4 regions of the Blautia sp. AF32-4BH genome follow, and region 1 is predicted to be linked to each of the others. Evidence: predicted binding sites of a transcription regulator. Region 1 holds the regulator's gene; each other region holds the start of a gene.

The links. The regulator HrcA, encoded in region 1, represses chaperone genes, less so after heat shock. The targets are predictions, from matches to a motif close to TGTTAGCACTCNNNNNNNNNGAGTGCTAACA.
Region 2: the regulator HrcA is predicted to act here: its motif matches at 1,604-1,634, upstream of groES (co-chaperone GroES).
Region 3: the regulator HrcA is predicted to act here: its motif matches at 2,433-2,463, upstream of htpG (molecular chaperone HtpG).
Region 4: the regulator HrcA is predicted to act here: its motif matches at 1,545-1,575, upstream of clpB (ATP-dependent chaperone ClpB).

What each region holds. Positions count from the first base shown of each region.
Region 1 is NZ_QTVL01000005.1:79,117-82,717, forward strand. Features, by position in the region: gene dnaK (molecular chaperone DnaK) at 1-961, opposite strand, end outside; gene grpE (nucleotide exchange factor GrpE) at 1,028-1,639, opposite strand; gene hrcA (heat-inducible transcriptional repressor HrcA) at 1,689-2,747, opposite strand; gene DWZ44_RS07955 (helix-turn-helix domain-containing protein) at 3,032-3,250, shown strand; gene DWZ44_RS07960 (hypothetical protein) at 3,328-3,601, opposite strand, start outside.
Region 2 is NZ_QTVL01000001.1:427,987-431,587, reverse strand. Features, by position in the region: gene groL (chaperonin GroEL) at 1-1,245, opposite strand, end outside; gene groES (co-chaperone GroES) at 1,282-1,566, opposite strand; gene codY (GTP-sensing pleiotropic transcriptional regulator CodY) at 1,913-2,734, opposite strand; gene topA (type I DNA topoisomerase) at 2,993-3,601, opposite strand, start outside.
Region 3 is NZ_QTVL01000002.1:368,494-372,094, reverse strand. Features, by position in the region: gene DWZ44_RS04535 (Na+/H+ antiporter NhaC family protein) at 1-38, opposite strand, end outside; gene htpG (molecular chaperone HtpG) at 223-2,298, opposite strand; gene DWZ44_RS04525 (TetR-like C-terminal domain-containing protein) at 2,642-3,208, shown strand; gene DWZ44_RS04520 (oleate hydratase) at 3,428-3,601, shown strand, end outside.
Region 4 is NZ_QTVL01000015.1:5,542-9,142, reverse strand. Features, by position in the region: gene DWZ44_RS14830 (CobW family GTP-binding protein) at 1-237, shown strand, start outside; gene DWZ44_RS14825 (hypothetical protein) at 410-1,492, shown strand; gene clpB (ATP-dependent chaperone ClpB) at 1,685-3,601, shown strand, end outside.

The DNA of each region.
Region 1 (3,601 bases):
GTACAGCCGGGATACGGGTAGATCCGCCTACCAGAAGGACTTTGGAAAGCTCGGATGCCTGAAGGCCTGCATCAGAAAGTGCTCTCTGTACCGGCTCTGCGGTTTTCTCTACCAGGTCGTGGGTCAGCTCATCGAATTTAGCCTTTGTCAGGTTCATATCGAGATGTTTCGGGCCATCTGCGGTTGCAGTGATGAACGGCAGGTTGATGTTGGTTGTAGTTGCGCTGGAAAGCTCTTTCTTTGCTTTCTCTGCTGCTTCTCTGATTCTCTGCAGAGCCATTTTATCATTGGAAAGATCTACGCCTTCCTGTTTCTTGAACTCAGCAAGGATATAATCTGTTACTTTCTGGTCGAAGTCATCGCCGCCCAGACGGTTGTTTCCTGCTGTGGAAAGAACTTCGATAACGCCGTCACCGATCTCGATGATGGAAACATCGAAAGTACCGCCGCCAAGGTCGTATACCATGATCTTCTGCTCATTTTCGTTGTCCAGTCCGTATGCCAGAGCTGCTGCGGTAGGCTCGTTGATGATACGTTTTACATCAAGACCTGCGATTTTACCGGCATCTTTGGTTGCCTGACGCTGTGCGTCATTGAAGTAAGCCGGAACTGTGATAACTGCTTCTGTTACTTTCTCACCAAGGTAGTTCTCTGCATCACCTTTCAGTTTCTGAAGAATCATAGCGGAGATCTCCTGCGGAGAGTATTTCTTTCCTTCGATGTCTACTTTATAGTCAGTACCCATCTCACGTTTGATAGAACGGATGGTTCTGTCTGCGTTTGTTACAGCCTGACGTTTTGCCGGCTCGCCGACCAGACGGTCACCTGTTTTTGTGAATGCTACGATAGATGGAGTTGTTCTTTCACCCTCTGCGTTTGCGATAACGGTTGGTTTTCCACCTTCCATAACGGCTACACAGCTGTTTGTTGTTCCTAAGTCAATACCAATAATTTTGCCCATTGTTGTTTCCTCCTCAATGAATTATGCTAAAAAATGGTTTAATTTCTATTTATTTATCTTCAAGGCTTAGTTAGCCACCTTGACCATACTGTGACGGACTACGGAACCTTTGTACATGTAGCCCTTCAGGAACTCTTCTACGACGATGTTCTCGCCGGCTTCCTCATCCTCCACATGCATCACTGCGTTGTGCAGGTTCGGATCGAATTCCTTTCCAACGGCCTCGATCACGGTTACACCGAGTTCATCGAGTGCTGTGGTAAACTGTTTGTATACTTTATTCATGCCGTCTGCGAACGGATCTTCCTCCGGGTTTTCCACCGTTGCAAGTCCGCGCTCGAAGCTGTCAACAACCGGAAGAATCTTCTCGATGATGTCTTTTGCTCCAATGGCATACATATTTGCTTTTTCTTTTTCGGTGCGTTTGCGGAAGTTATCGAACTCTGCCATCTGACGGGTCAGGCGGTCAGTCAGCTCTTCGATTTTCTCATCTTTTTTATCTTTTTTCTTTTTGAAGAACTTTCGTTCTTTGCCATCCTCAGCAGTTTCTTCTGCAGCTTCCGCTTCTTTTGCCTCTGCTGCTTTCTTTGCTTCTTCCTGCTCCGCAGCCGGTTCGGTTTCCGGCAGATCGGTCTCTGCTCCGGTTTCTTTTTCCATCTCGCGTGTAGGTTCTTCCATGGTTTCCTCTTTCTTTCTATTTTCTTCGCTCACTGATCATTCCACCTTTCTACTCACCTGTGTCCGGCTTTTTGAAGACGGCGTCCAGTTGAACTTTTAATGTTTTCAGGTTATCTACCACATTTTCGTAATCCATCCGCTTTGGTCCCACGATACCGATTGTTCCGCGCATACCGTTTCCCATATCGTATGTGGTGGTGACCACGCTGCAGTCCCGTAAGGGTTCCATCGAAGATTCATTTCCGATGTATACCTGAATACCGGTATTTTCCTCTCCGTCCTGCTCCTCGGCAGCTCCTTTGATCATATCGACCAGTTTCTGCCGTTCCTCGAATGTGGAGATCAGCTGGCTGGCTTTGCTGCTGTCGGAAAGCTCAGGGTACTTGAAAATGTTGGTTGCGCCGCTGGTGTACACCGGCACATCTTCTTCGCTGACTGCGATGGCTTCCGCTACGGTATCGACCACTTTGCTGATGATGCCGGAGTGGATGCCTGCCTGCTCTTTCATCTTCTTGATCATGCCAAGATTGATTTCTTCAATGGTCAGGCCATTGAGCTGTGTGTTCAGAAGCAGGTTCAGCTTTAATATCTGTTCATCGTTGATGGTCTCGTCTAGGTCGATCATCTGGTTTTTCACCAGGTTGCCTTCTACGACGATGACGGCCAGGAGCTGCTCTTCATTGACTTTTGAGAGCTGGATGAATTTCACTTTATTTCTGTGATATTCCGGTCCTGTAATCAACGTTGCATAGTTGGTAGATGAAGCGAGGACTTTGACAACCTGCTGCAGAACTTTTTCCATTCGGTCTGTTTTTTCAATGACCATGTTTTTGATGTCTGCAACTTCCTGTTCTTTTTCCCGCATCAGCTCATCTACATAGAGGCGGTAGCCTTTATCGGAAGGAATGCGTCCTGCGGAAGTGTGGGGCTGTAAGATGTAACCCATCTCTTCCAGATCGGACATTTCATTCCGGATTGTGGCGGAGCTTAAATTCAAATCCGTGTATTTGGAAATCGTTCTTGAGCCGACCGGCTCGCCCGTTTCCAGATACGTCTGGATGATCGCTTTTAATATTTTTCTTTTTCTTTCATCCAATTCTGTATCCACTAAGATAAGCTCCTTCCTGTTGTATAGTCCTGTTAGCACTCGTTTCAGTGGAGTGCTAACATCTATGCTCTTAAGATAGCACTCTGCCTTTTGTTTGTCAACACCTTTTCCCGGTTTTTCTATGAAGAAATTGTGAAAAAAGTATAAACCGTTTTCTTTCTGAAAAGGAATCTGACTTTTCTTTTTTATTGCATTCTACTGTTTCAAAGGCGCTATAGCCGTATGGTAGGATTCTGCCATTTCGATACGACCATTTAGTAGCATTTTCTCAGAGGTGATGAATCATGAAATATCAGAGACTGGAGGATCTGCGCACGGACCGCGATCTGACGATCCGCCAGGTTGCCGACTATCTCGGCTGCAACCGCGATGTGTATACCCGATATGAAAAAGGCGTCCGGCAGCTGCCGATCTCCATTGCCATCCGTCTGGCGGAGCTGTATCAGGTCAGTCTGGATTATCTGGTCGGCATCAGCGATGAGAAGCGGCCGTATGGATCCTGACTTTCCGGTGTCTCCGCCGCAGCAAAAGCAGGAGGACAGTTTTTCTTCTCCCTGTCCTCCCTGTTTTGCTTTTTCGTTTACAGATTCTGCAGATATTCCATCATCCGCGTTTCGCTGAGTTTCCATCCGTCCGGCTCCCCGCAGAGATACAGCGTAAAATGCCCGCACGGGACTCCGTTTTCCAGGTGGATGCCGGTATACAGTTCTACAATGAGGAGTTCTTCTGCTTTTTCTTCATATATATTAGTGATCTGATAGATGCGCTCTCCCTTTTCGTCCACCGGCCATTCTTTCTTCAGCACATCCCTCAGACGGCTCTCCCGCCCCTGCGCTTCGCATTCTTCCTCCCGG
Region 2 (3,601 bases), on a different contig from region 1:
AGAACCGCCGCCTGCGATGATACCCTCTTCTACGGCTGCTCTCGTTGCATTTAAAGCATCCTCCATACGGAGTTTTTCTTCTTTCATCTCGGTCTCGGTTGCTGCACCTACACGGATAACAGCTACGCCGCCTGCCATTTTTGCCAGTCTCTCCTGCAGTTTCTCTTTATCGAACTCAGAAGTGGTCTCCTCGATCTGGGATCTGATCTGGCCGATTCTTGCTGCGATGGCATCTTTTGCGCCGGCGCCGTCAACGATAACGGTGTTCTCTTTCTGAACTTTAACAGATTTTGCACGTCCGAGCATTTCCAGAGTAGCGTCTTTTAATTCCAGACCAACTTCCTCGGAGATCACCTGGCCGCCGGTCAGGATTGCGATATCCTCGAGCATTGCTTTTCTTCTGTCGCCGTATCCCGGTGCTTTGACAGCTACTACGTTGAAGGTTCCGCGCAGTTTGTTGATCACGAGTGTCTGGAGAGCCTCGCCCTCTACGTCCTCAGCGATGATCAGCAGTCTTGCGCCGCTCTGTACGATCTGCTCCAGCAGCGGAAGAACTTCCTGAATGTTGGACAGTTTCTTATCGGTAATCAGGATATATGGATTGTCGAGAACGGCTTCCATTTTCTCCATATCGGTGCACATGTAAGCGGAGATATATCCACGGTCGAACTGCATACCTTCTACCAGCTCCAGCTCGTTCTGCATGGTCTTGGACTCCTCGATGGTGATAACGCCGTCTTTGGAAACTTTTTCCATAGCGTCAGCTACCATCTGGCCTACTTCTTCGCTTCCGGAAGAAACAGCTGCAACTTTTGCAATCTGCTCTTTGCCTGCTACCGGCTGGCTCATCTCTGCAAGGATCTGAACAGCTTTATCGGTTGCTTTCTTCATTCCCTTACGAAGAACGATCGGGTTCGCACCTGCTGCCAGGTTTTTCATTCCTTCGTTTACCATAGCCTGTGCCAGAACGGTTGCGGTTGTGGTACCATCACCTGCTACGTCGTTGGTCTTTGCAGCAACTTCTTTGATGAGCTGTGCGCCCATGTTTTCAAAGCCGTCTGCCAGCTCGATCTCTTTTGCAATCGTAACACCATCGTTTGTGATGAGCGGAGCGCCGTACTGTTTGTCCAGAACAACGTTTCTTCCTTTCGGTCCAAGGGTTACACGTACGGTATCTGCAAGCTGGTTTACACCATTCTGAAGAGCGTTTCTTGCCTCTGCTCCATATTTAATCTCTTTTGCCATGATTGTCATGCCTCCTGATTTTTACTTGATTATTCTTTATTTTACAACTGCCAGAATGTCATCCTGTTTTACGATGATGTACTCTTCATCTTCCAGTTTGACGTTGGTTCCTGCATATTTGGAATAGATTACCTGATCTCCGACTGCAACTTCCATTTTTACTTCTTTGCCGTCTTCTACTTTTCCAGGTCCTACTGCGATAACCTCAGCCTGCTGCGGTTTCTCCTGTGCCTGTCCCGGAAGTACGATACCGGATTTTGTGGTTTCCTCTGCTTTTAACTCTTTTAATACAACTCTGTCACCTAAAGGTACTAACTTCATTTATGTTTCCTCCTTCAAGATTTCATTCAGTTTTATTTATTAGCACTCAGTTCATTCGAGTGCTACTTGATGGTTCTTACTATAGTGTTTTCCACCTCATTTCGCAAATGCATGAATTTTGTAATTCTCTTTTTTTCTCTCGTAATAACTCTTAATTTCTCTTATTTCCTCGTTTTTTCTTATTTTGGCAATTTTTTCATATTTTATACTCTCTTTAGAATCTAATTATAGTTTATTCCTAAAAACGGGAATGATACCATTTTTTTCCGCTCCCCGAATGCTTTTTGCACAAAAAGAAACGGCGCCATTCTTAAACGGCTCCGATTCTTTTCTACATTCCACTTTTTTATTTTTTCGCCTCGTCCGGATGGGCATCGCCCTTTCCTTTCAGGTTCTTTCTTGCTTTGATCTCGTCGAGTTCATCAAAGATATAATCATTTAATACCTTGATATACGTTCCCTTCATACCGCTGGAACGGGACTCGATGACGCCTGCGCTCTCGAATTTGCGGAGGGCATTTACGATGACGGATCTTGTGATGCCGACGCGGTCTGCAATTTTGCTTGCAACCAGAATGCCCTCATCCCCGTTCAGTTCATCAAAGATATGGATGATGGCTTCCAGTTCGGAGAAGGACAGCGTGTTGAATGCGGATTTAACCACCTGAACCTTGCGGTTTTCCTCCACATTTTCCTCGTTGACGGAACGCATCATTTCCAGTCCGACAACGGTTGTGCCGTACTCACTGACGATGATATCGTCGATATCGTACTGCGGGGTGCAGCGGTACATAAATACGGTACCAAGGCGTTCTCCGGCGATCTCGATCGGGCAGATAATTGCGGTGTAGCGCTCTACACCAGGCCGCTCAAAGCCGAGGGTCTGTAAATTGACGTTCTCTTTTGTGGAGAGTACGCCGAGGAGACGCTCGTTTAATGCGGCATCGACATAACCGCCCACCTTATCCTCGATCAGCTCCGTAATTTCTTCCACGCCCGGGCAAAGGCTGATGCCCAGCACTTTTCCTTTTTTACTGATCACCAGGATATTGGAACTTAACGTTTCCATCAGGACTTCACAGATATCGTTGAACACGACCTTCGTGGAGTGATTGTTATGAAGCAGTTTGTTGATTTTTCTGGTTTTATCCAGCAGTTGTACGCTCATGTTCTTCTCCTTTCTTTATTTTCTGCATTTTTTGGCGTATCCGCCGAAAAAAATGCACACTGATGCCTTTTTCAGACAACCCTTAAAACTAAGCTCATTCTATCATGTAGTTTTCCGGAAATCAATATATTTTTCAGAAAACTATAAATTTTATAAAAATTCATGCTAAATTTTTTCGGATCTTCCTGTTTTTCCGCCGCGATAAGCAAAAAAACGGCCTGCACCAGTTTTTCACCAGTACAGACCGCTTTGTCATTCTCAGTCTTCGTCTTTCTTTTCGCGTGCTTCTACATAGCCGCACTGCTCGTCCGCGCAGACCAGCTTATTGCCTTTTTCCAGCATATAGCCGCCGCACTGCGGGCATTTCTTGGCAGACGGTTTCTGCCAGGACATGAAATCGCATTCCGGATTGTTTTCGCATCCATAATATTTCCGTCCTTTTTTCGTCTTGCGCAGGATCACTTCTTTTCCGCACTTCGGACACGGAACACCGATCTTTTCCAGATACGGCTTCGTGTTCTTGCAGTCCGGGAATCCCGGGCAGGCGAGGAATTTTCCGTGCGGGCCGTATTTGACCACCATGTTGCGGCCGCAGTTCTCGCAGATGACATCTGTCACCTCATCCTCTACCTTAACTTCTTCGAGGTTCTTTTCTGCCTCTGTGACCGCCTCATAGAGATCCGGCCAGAAGTTCTCGACTACTGTCTTCCACGGAACACTTCCATCTCCAACCCTGTCGAGCAAAGCTTCCATCGTTGCCGTAAAGTTGACATCCACGATGCTCGGGAATGCCTCTTTCATCATGTTGTTGACCACCTCGCCGAGCTCTGTCATGTAAAGGTTCTTGTTCTCCTTTGCCACGTAACG
Region 3 (3,601 bases), on a different contig from region 1:
GCGATCGGGAGCAGGGCGGATGGCTTTCCTTTTTTCATAGAAATAAATACCAGACCTTTCGTGTGATTTTCCTTATTTTTCAATAGGGCGAATAGAATTATTCTATCATCTGGATCAGAAATCGTAAAGTAAAAAAGCAGGAAAAAACACGCCGGACATCTGGTAAATTCCAGAAATCCGGCGTGTTTTATAAGAGGTGCGTTTTGCTGTGCCTGTGCTTTATCATTTTGCAAGGAGCATCATAATCTGATTGCTTCTGCTTACGAATTTTGTCATCTCGTCCGGAGAGAGCGGTTTGTGGCTGATCATTGCCAGATCATACAGCTGCTCGCAGAACAGGGATGTGTTGTCGTTCTCGCCATTCTTCAGAATGTACTGAACGAGCGGATGTTTTGCATTCAGGATCAGGGTTTCCTGTCCGCCGAACATGGACGGATCCATGCCGGTCATGCCATACATCTTCATCATATCCTGCATCCGGCGGCTCTCCTCGGAAAGCGTTACCATGGAGGATACATTTTCGTCTTTCAGGTTCTCAACTTTGACGGTCAGGTCTTTCTTGTCGAGGACTTTGCGGAAGAGATCGGTCAGAGCATTTGTAGCGTCGGTCAGATCCTCACCGGACTCGTCTTTCATATCGTTGGTCAGATCTGCATCGATGCGCTGGAAGGTTACATGCTCGTTGTAACGCTCTGCATGGGTGATGAAAGCGGAGTCGATGTTGTGTTTCAGGATGACAGCATCCATGCCCTGGCTGCGGAACATGTTGATGTACTGGCTCTGCTGAACTTCGTCGGTGACGTAGTAAACAGTCGTTTTTTCCGGCTCTTTCTTCTCGTCAGCGTTTTCCGTATTTTCGGTATTCTCCGTAGTTTCAGCCTTCTCCTCGGTGTTCTCTGCAGGAGCTTCTTCTTTCTTATTCTCGTTGATGCAGTCCTCAAGAGTCAGATATTTTCCGTCGATGTTCTTGAACAGAATATAGTCCATCATCTTTTTGGAGAATTTCTCGTCCTTGATGCATCCGTATTTGATGAATGGGTTGATATCATCCCAGTATTTCTCGTAATTCTCACGGTCGGTTTTGCACATGCCAGAGAGCTTGTCAGCGAATTTCTTGGAGATGTACTCGGAGATCTTCTTGACAAATCCGTCGTTCTGCAGTGCGCTTCGGGATACATTCAGCGGCAGATCCGGGCAGTCGATGACGCCTTTTAAGAGCATCAGGTATTCCGGAATGACTTCTTTGATGTTGTCGGCAATAAATACCTGGTTGTTGTACAGCTTGATGGTTCCCTCGATGGAATCGTACTCGGTGTTGATACGCGGGAAGTAGAGGATACCTTTGAGGTTGAACGGATAGTCCATGTTCAGGTGGATCCAGAACAGCGGCTCGCGGTAGTCGTTGAAGACTTTGCGGTAGAATTCTTTATAATCCTCATCGCTGCACTCGTTTGGATGTTTGGTCCACAGCGGGTGGATATCACTGATGGAAACCGGGCGTTTGTTGATTTTTACTTTCTCTTTGGCCGGGGAAACTTCAACCTGCTCTTTCGTTCCGTCTTCTTTTTCTTTCTCTTCGTATTTTGCGTCCTCGTGGATGTGCTCTACGACAACGTCGTCGTCTTTTAATTCGCTTTCATCGATGGTCTCGTATTCCTGCGGCGCATTTGCTTTGGACAGGAAAATTTCAACCGGCATGAAGGAGCAGTATTTTTCCAGAACTTCGCGGACACGGTATTCGTTTGCGAATTCCAGGCAGTCCTCGTTCAGGAACAGAGTGATTTCGGTACCAACAGTTGTCTTGCTGCCCTCGGACATATCGTACTCGGTGCTTCCGTCACAGGTCCAGTGTACCGGGGTGGATCCTTCTTTATAAGAAAGAGAATCGATGTGAACTTCATCTGCTACCATGAAAGCAGAGTAGAAACCAAGACCGAAGTGGCCGATCATCTGATCTGAATTCGTTTTGTCTTTGTATTTCTCCAGAAATTCGGTAGCGCCGGAGAAGGCGATCTGGGTAATATATTCTTCGACTTCGTCTGCGGTCATACCGATACCGTTATCGATGAATTTTAAGGTTTTCTCATCCGGGTTTACAATCACCTGAATGGCTGCTTTGTAGTCATCCGGCAGAGTATATTCGCCCATGCCGTCGAGTTTTTTCAGTTTGGTGATGGCATCGCAGCCGTTGGAAACGAGCTCGCGGACGAAGATATCGTGGTCGGAATACATCCATTTTTTGATAATCGGGAAAATATTGTCGCTGTTGATTGAAAGATTTCCATGTTTCGCACTCATGAGAAACACACTCCTTTTCTTATAAAAATATTTTGATCCAGCAAAGCGGGGATATCATGCTTTTTTAGATGTCTGCAGCTTTTTTACTGCTCTGATAGTTATAGTAATACTGGCACAGGGAAAAGTCAAGGGGAAATTAGCACTCGAGAAAAAAGAGTGCTAACAGAACGACGGAAAGTATTGAATTTACTGGTATTACGGTACTTTCTAAACTTTTTGTAAAGTCTGATCAGAAGGGCTGCGCAGTTGTTTCTGGAGAATGGATATGCTACAATGAAAAAGCATAGAAGCGTTTCGAACAGAAAGATTCCGAGGGTACATAAAAGAAAAATGGAGGAAATACATGACAAATGCGACAAAGGCGGCGCTGGAAGCGTCATTAAAAAAGCTGCTTTTGAAAAAGCCGCTGGACAAAATTACGATCAACGATCTGACGACAGACTGCGGCATCAGCCGGATGGCGTTTTATTATCATTTTAAGGATATCTATGATCTTGTCGAATGGTCGTGCCTGGAGGATGCGACGCAGGCGCTGCAGGGAAAGAAAACGTATGAGACATGGCAGGAAGGCCTGCAGCAGATTTTTGAGGCAGTGCTCGAGAATAAACCATTTATTATGAATGTCTATCACTCTGTAAGCCGGGAGCAGATCGAAACATATCTCTTTCATCTGACGCACGATCTGCTGTACGGTGTCGTACAGGAAAAAGCAAAGGGAACCGGCATCTCCGAGGCGGATCAGAGTTTTATCGCAGATTTCTATAAGTATAGCTTTACCGGTGTCATGCTCGACTGGATCAAAGACGGAATGAAAGTGGATTACCATATGATTGCGGAAAAAATGCACCGCACGATGGAAGGAAATGTCGTCAATTCCATCCGAAATTTTGAAAAAAGAAATAAAATATAGTTACACTTTACAAAACAGGGCGGATGATAAAAATTTAATCATCCGCCCTGTTTTGTAAATGGAAAAGCGGGGAAAAATGAAGTAAGATTCAAATTGTCAACAGACAATGGCAACACAAATAGAAACTTGTAAAACAAAGAAAGCAGCATAACCTATACGAACCGGAAATTCGAAAAAACATTCCGGCAGTCGTATTTAGAAAAGAAAGGATGAACGTCTATGTCAAAAAAAGGATTAAAAGTCGGAATCGCATCAGCAGCAGTCATCGGAGCTGGAGCAGCAGTGCTGCAGGCAAAAAACAAGAGTGAAGCAAAAAAAGCAGCGGAGAAAACCACTGTAACATCAGAACCAAAGAATGATTACCGCAACACCGAGCGCGGAAAAGATAGGAAA
Region 4 (3,601 bases), on a different contig from region 1:
ATCATTCGCGGAGCGTTTGGAAATATCATCCGTGCAAAAGGACAGTTCGCAGCCGGAGACCAGTTTCTCCAATTTGATGTCGCCGATCACCGCTACAGCATCACCGGCACAGAACAGAAAAACGCCGGCCAGGCTGTGTTTATCGGAAACGATATGAACGAAAATGCGATCCGGCAGTATTTTAAGAAATGCGCCGGAAACCAGAAAATGAAATATGCTGCCCGTCATGTATCATAAAGTAAATAGGAAAAAGAGATTGCGGAGTCCTGCCAAAACAGGGTTTCGCAATTTTGGTTTTTACAGAAAGATTCAACTGAAAAACGAAGGATAGGCAAAAACGAAAAATTACGCTAAAATAAACATACAAGTATTTCAAATAAAACAAAAGAAAAATCAGGGGGGATCTGATATGGAGGAACAGAAAAGAAGACGGGAAAGAAAATCAGCGGCATACTGGTTGAGCAAAAGCTCGATTTTATATCCGATCTGTATCTTGTATGTGATGTATGTGAAACAGGTTGAGGTATATATTACAGAATGTTCCGTCCATATTTCGTCGGGGACAATGCTTTTTGCCTATGCGCTGTGCCTGATTTTGTGGCTGGCCTCACCCATTCGAAGCTACTGCGCAGATGGAACTGCAAATGAAGTTTTATTCTATACATTTCCGCCGAGCATACTGATGCTGTTTTTATTTGCCCAATATTCACTGAAAATTGTGTTGTTTCTTGCAGTGCTGGATGGGATATTTCTTGTTACGGTTTTAAGAGATTTACATAGAAAAAAACGAAAATATTCTCCGAAAAAATTCTGGAGATTAAAAAGAAGTGACTTAAACGCATTTCTGTTTGTTTCAGTATGCGTGAGTATGGTACCGACTTGTATGATGATATATTGGAAGCTTGAGTCTCCGTCCGGAGTGGCAGAACTTTACGAACGAAAAAAGGACTATAATCTCGTCCAGAATCAGGAGAACATTTTTCAGGAAAATAAAGAATTTCTGCTGAGCTTAAAGGAGAGCGAATGGAGGCAAAAAACACTGGAAGAAAGAACAATTGCAGCGCAGAAGATGGTACGGCTTGAAACAGAACGACTTGGAATTCCCGAAATTCCGCTGTATGTGAAAGAGACAGGATCATCGAATTGCGTTGCATTATATAATAATGAAGAGAACGAAATATGGTATGCTCCAGAGCATTTAACATCTCAGACAGCAGAAGAATTTTTTACGGGAATTTGCGAAGAATGTTATCATGGAATGGAGTATTATCTGCTGGAGCGAATGGACTGGAATTCGGAAATGGCGAATACTGCTTATTTTGAAGAAATGAGGAAGTGGAAACTAAATGATAATCGCTACATATCTGGACGCGACGAGGGCGATTCGTTTGAAGCATATCAATCACAGCCGCTGGAAGCATCTGCCAAAAAGTATGCCAGTTCCGAAACAGAGGCACTGATTCATTTTATTGCTGTGTACGGCGATGAATAAAAATCTTTTAGGGGGGGGGAGGGAGAAAAGGAGCGTCGGGAAAAATAAAAAAAATTAGCACTCACCTCTTGACAGTGCTAATAACTAGTGTTATAGTACGACTAGAACAAAGAAAGAAAAGAAAATTCACATCAACGCTCTTTTTGTTCGGAGCGAATGTTAGCACCCAAATAGATAAGGAGGAAGCCGATTATGAATATTAGTAAATTCACACAAAAATCGCTGCAGGCTGTACAGGACCTGGAAAAGACCGCATACGATTTCGGCAACCAGGAAATAGAGCAGGAGCATCTGTTGTATAACCTCCTGCATCAGGACGACAGCCTGATTCTGAAAATGATCGAAAAGATGGAAATCAACAAAGATCATTTTCTGAACCGTGTCGAGACGGCGCTGAACGACCGCGTCAAAGTATCCGGCGGTCAGCCGTATATCGGTCAGTATCTGAATAAAGCACTGATAAATGCTGAGGATGAGGCGAAAGCCATGGGAGACGAGTATGTTTCCGTAGAACACCTCTTCCTGGCAATGCTGAAAAACCCAAGCCCGTCCATGAAAAAACTGTTTCAGGAGTACGGCATCACAAGAGAACGTTTCCTGCAGGCATTAAGCACCGTGCGCGGAAACCAGAGAGTTACCACCGACAACCCGGAGGCAACATACGACACCCTGGAAAAATATGGCCAGGATATCGTAGAAAAAGCCAGAAACCAGAAAATGGACCCGGTTATCGGCCGTGATACCGAAATTCGGAACGTTGTCCGTATCCTGTCCCGTAAGACAAAAAACAATCCGGTTCTGATCGGTGAGCCTGGTGTTGGTAAAACCGCAGTCGTAGAAGGCCTGGCCCAGCGAATCGCCAACGGCGATGTACCGGAGAGCCTGAAAGATAAAACCATTTTCTCCCTCGATATGGGAGCCCTGGTAGCCGGAGCAAAATACCGCGGCGAATTCGAGGAGCGTCTGAAAGCTGTTCTGGAGGAAGTCAGAAAGAGCGACGGAAAAATCATTCTGTTCATCGATGAGCTGCACCTGATCGTCGGCGCCGGAAAGACCGACGGCGCGATGGATGCCGGAAACATGCTGAAACCTATGCTGGCACGAGGCGAACTGCACTGCATCGGTGCCACAACGCTGGATGAGTACCGCCAGTACATCGAAAAAGATGCCGCCCTGGAGCGCCGTTTCCAGCCGGTTCAGGTTGATGAGCCGACCGTAGAGGATACGATTTCCATCCTGCGTGGCTTAAAAGAGCGCTACGAAGTTTACCACGGCGTAAAAATCACCGACGGTGCCCTCGTTGCAGCCGCAACCCTTTCGAACCGTTACATCAGCGACCGTTTCCTGCCGGATAAAGCAATCGACCTGGTCGACGAGGCATGCGCTCTGATCAAGACAGAACTGGATTCCATGCCGGCCGAGCTGGATGAGCAGCGCCGTAAGATTCTGCAGATGCAGATCGAGGAAGCCGCACTGAAAAAAGAGACCGACAATCTGAGCCGCGAGCGTCTGGAAACACTGCAGAAAGAGCTGGCTGAGTTAAAGGATACCTTCAATTCTGCAAAGGCACAGTGGGAAAATGAAAAGAGTTCCGTTGAGAAACTGTCCAAACTGCGTGAGCAGATCGAGGACATGAACCGCCAGATCCAGAAAGCAAAGAATGATTACGATCTGAACCGCGCCGCTGAACTGCAGTACGGTGAACTCCCGAAATTACAGCAGATGCTGGAAGCAGAAGAGAAAAAAGTTAAAAATGAAGATCTCTCACTGGTACACGAGAGTGTAACGGATGAAGAGATTGCCAGAATTGTCTCCCGCTGGACCGGAATCCCGGTTGCAAAACTGACCGAAGGCGAGAGAACTAAGATCCTCGGCCTGGAAGATGAACTTCACACGAGAGTTATCGGCCAGAATGAAGCAGTCACCAAGGTTTCGGATGCGATCATCCGTTCCAAAGCCGGAATCAAGGATCCGACAAAACCGATCGGTTCGTTCCTGTTCCTTGGACCTACCGGTGTCGGTAAAACAGAGCTTGCGAAAACGTTGGCAGAAAAGCTGTTTGATGATGAGAACAACATGGTTCGAATCGATATGAGTGAATACATGGAG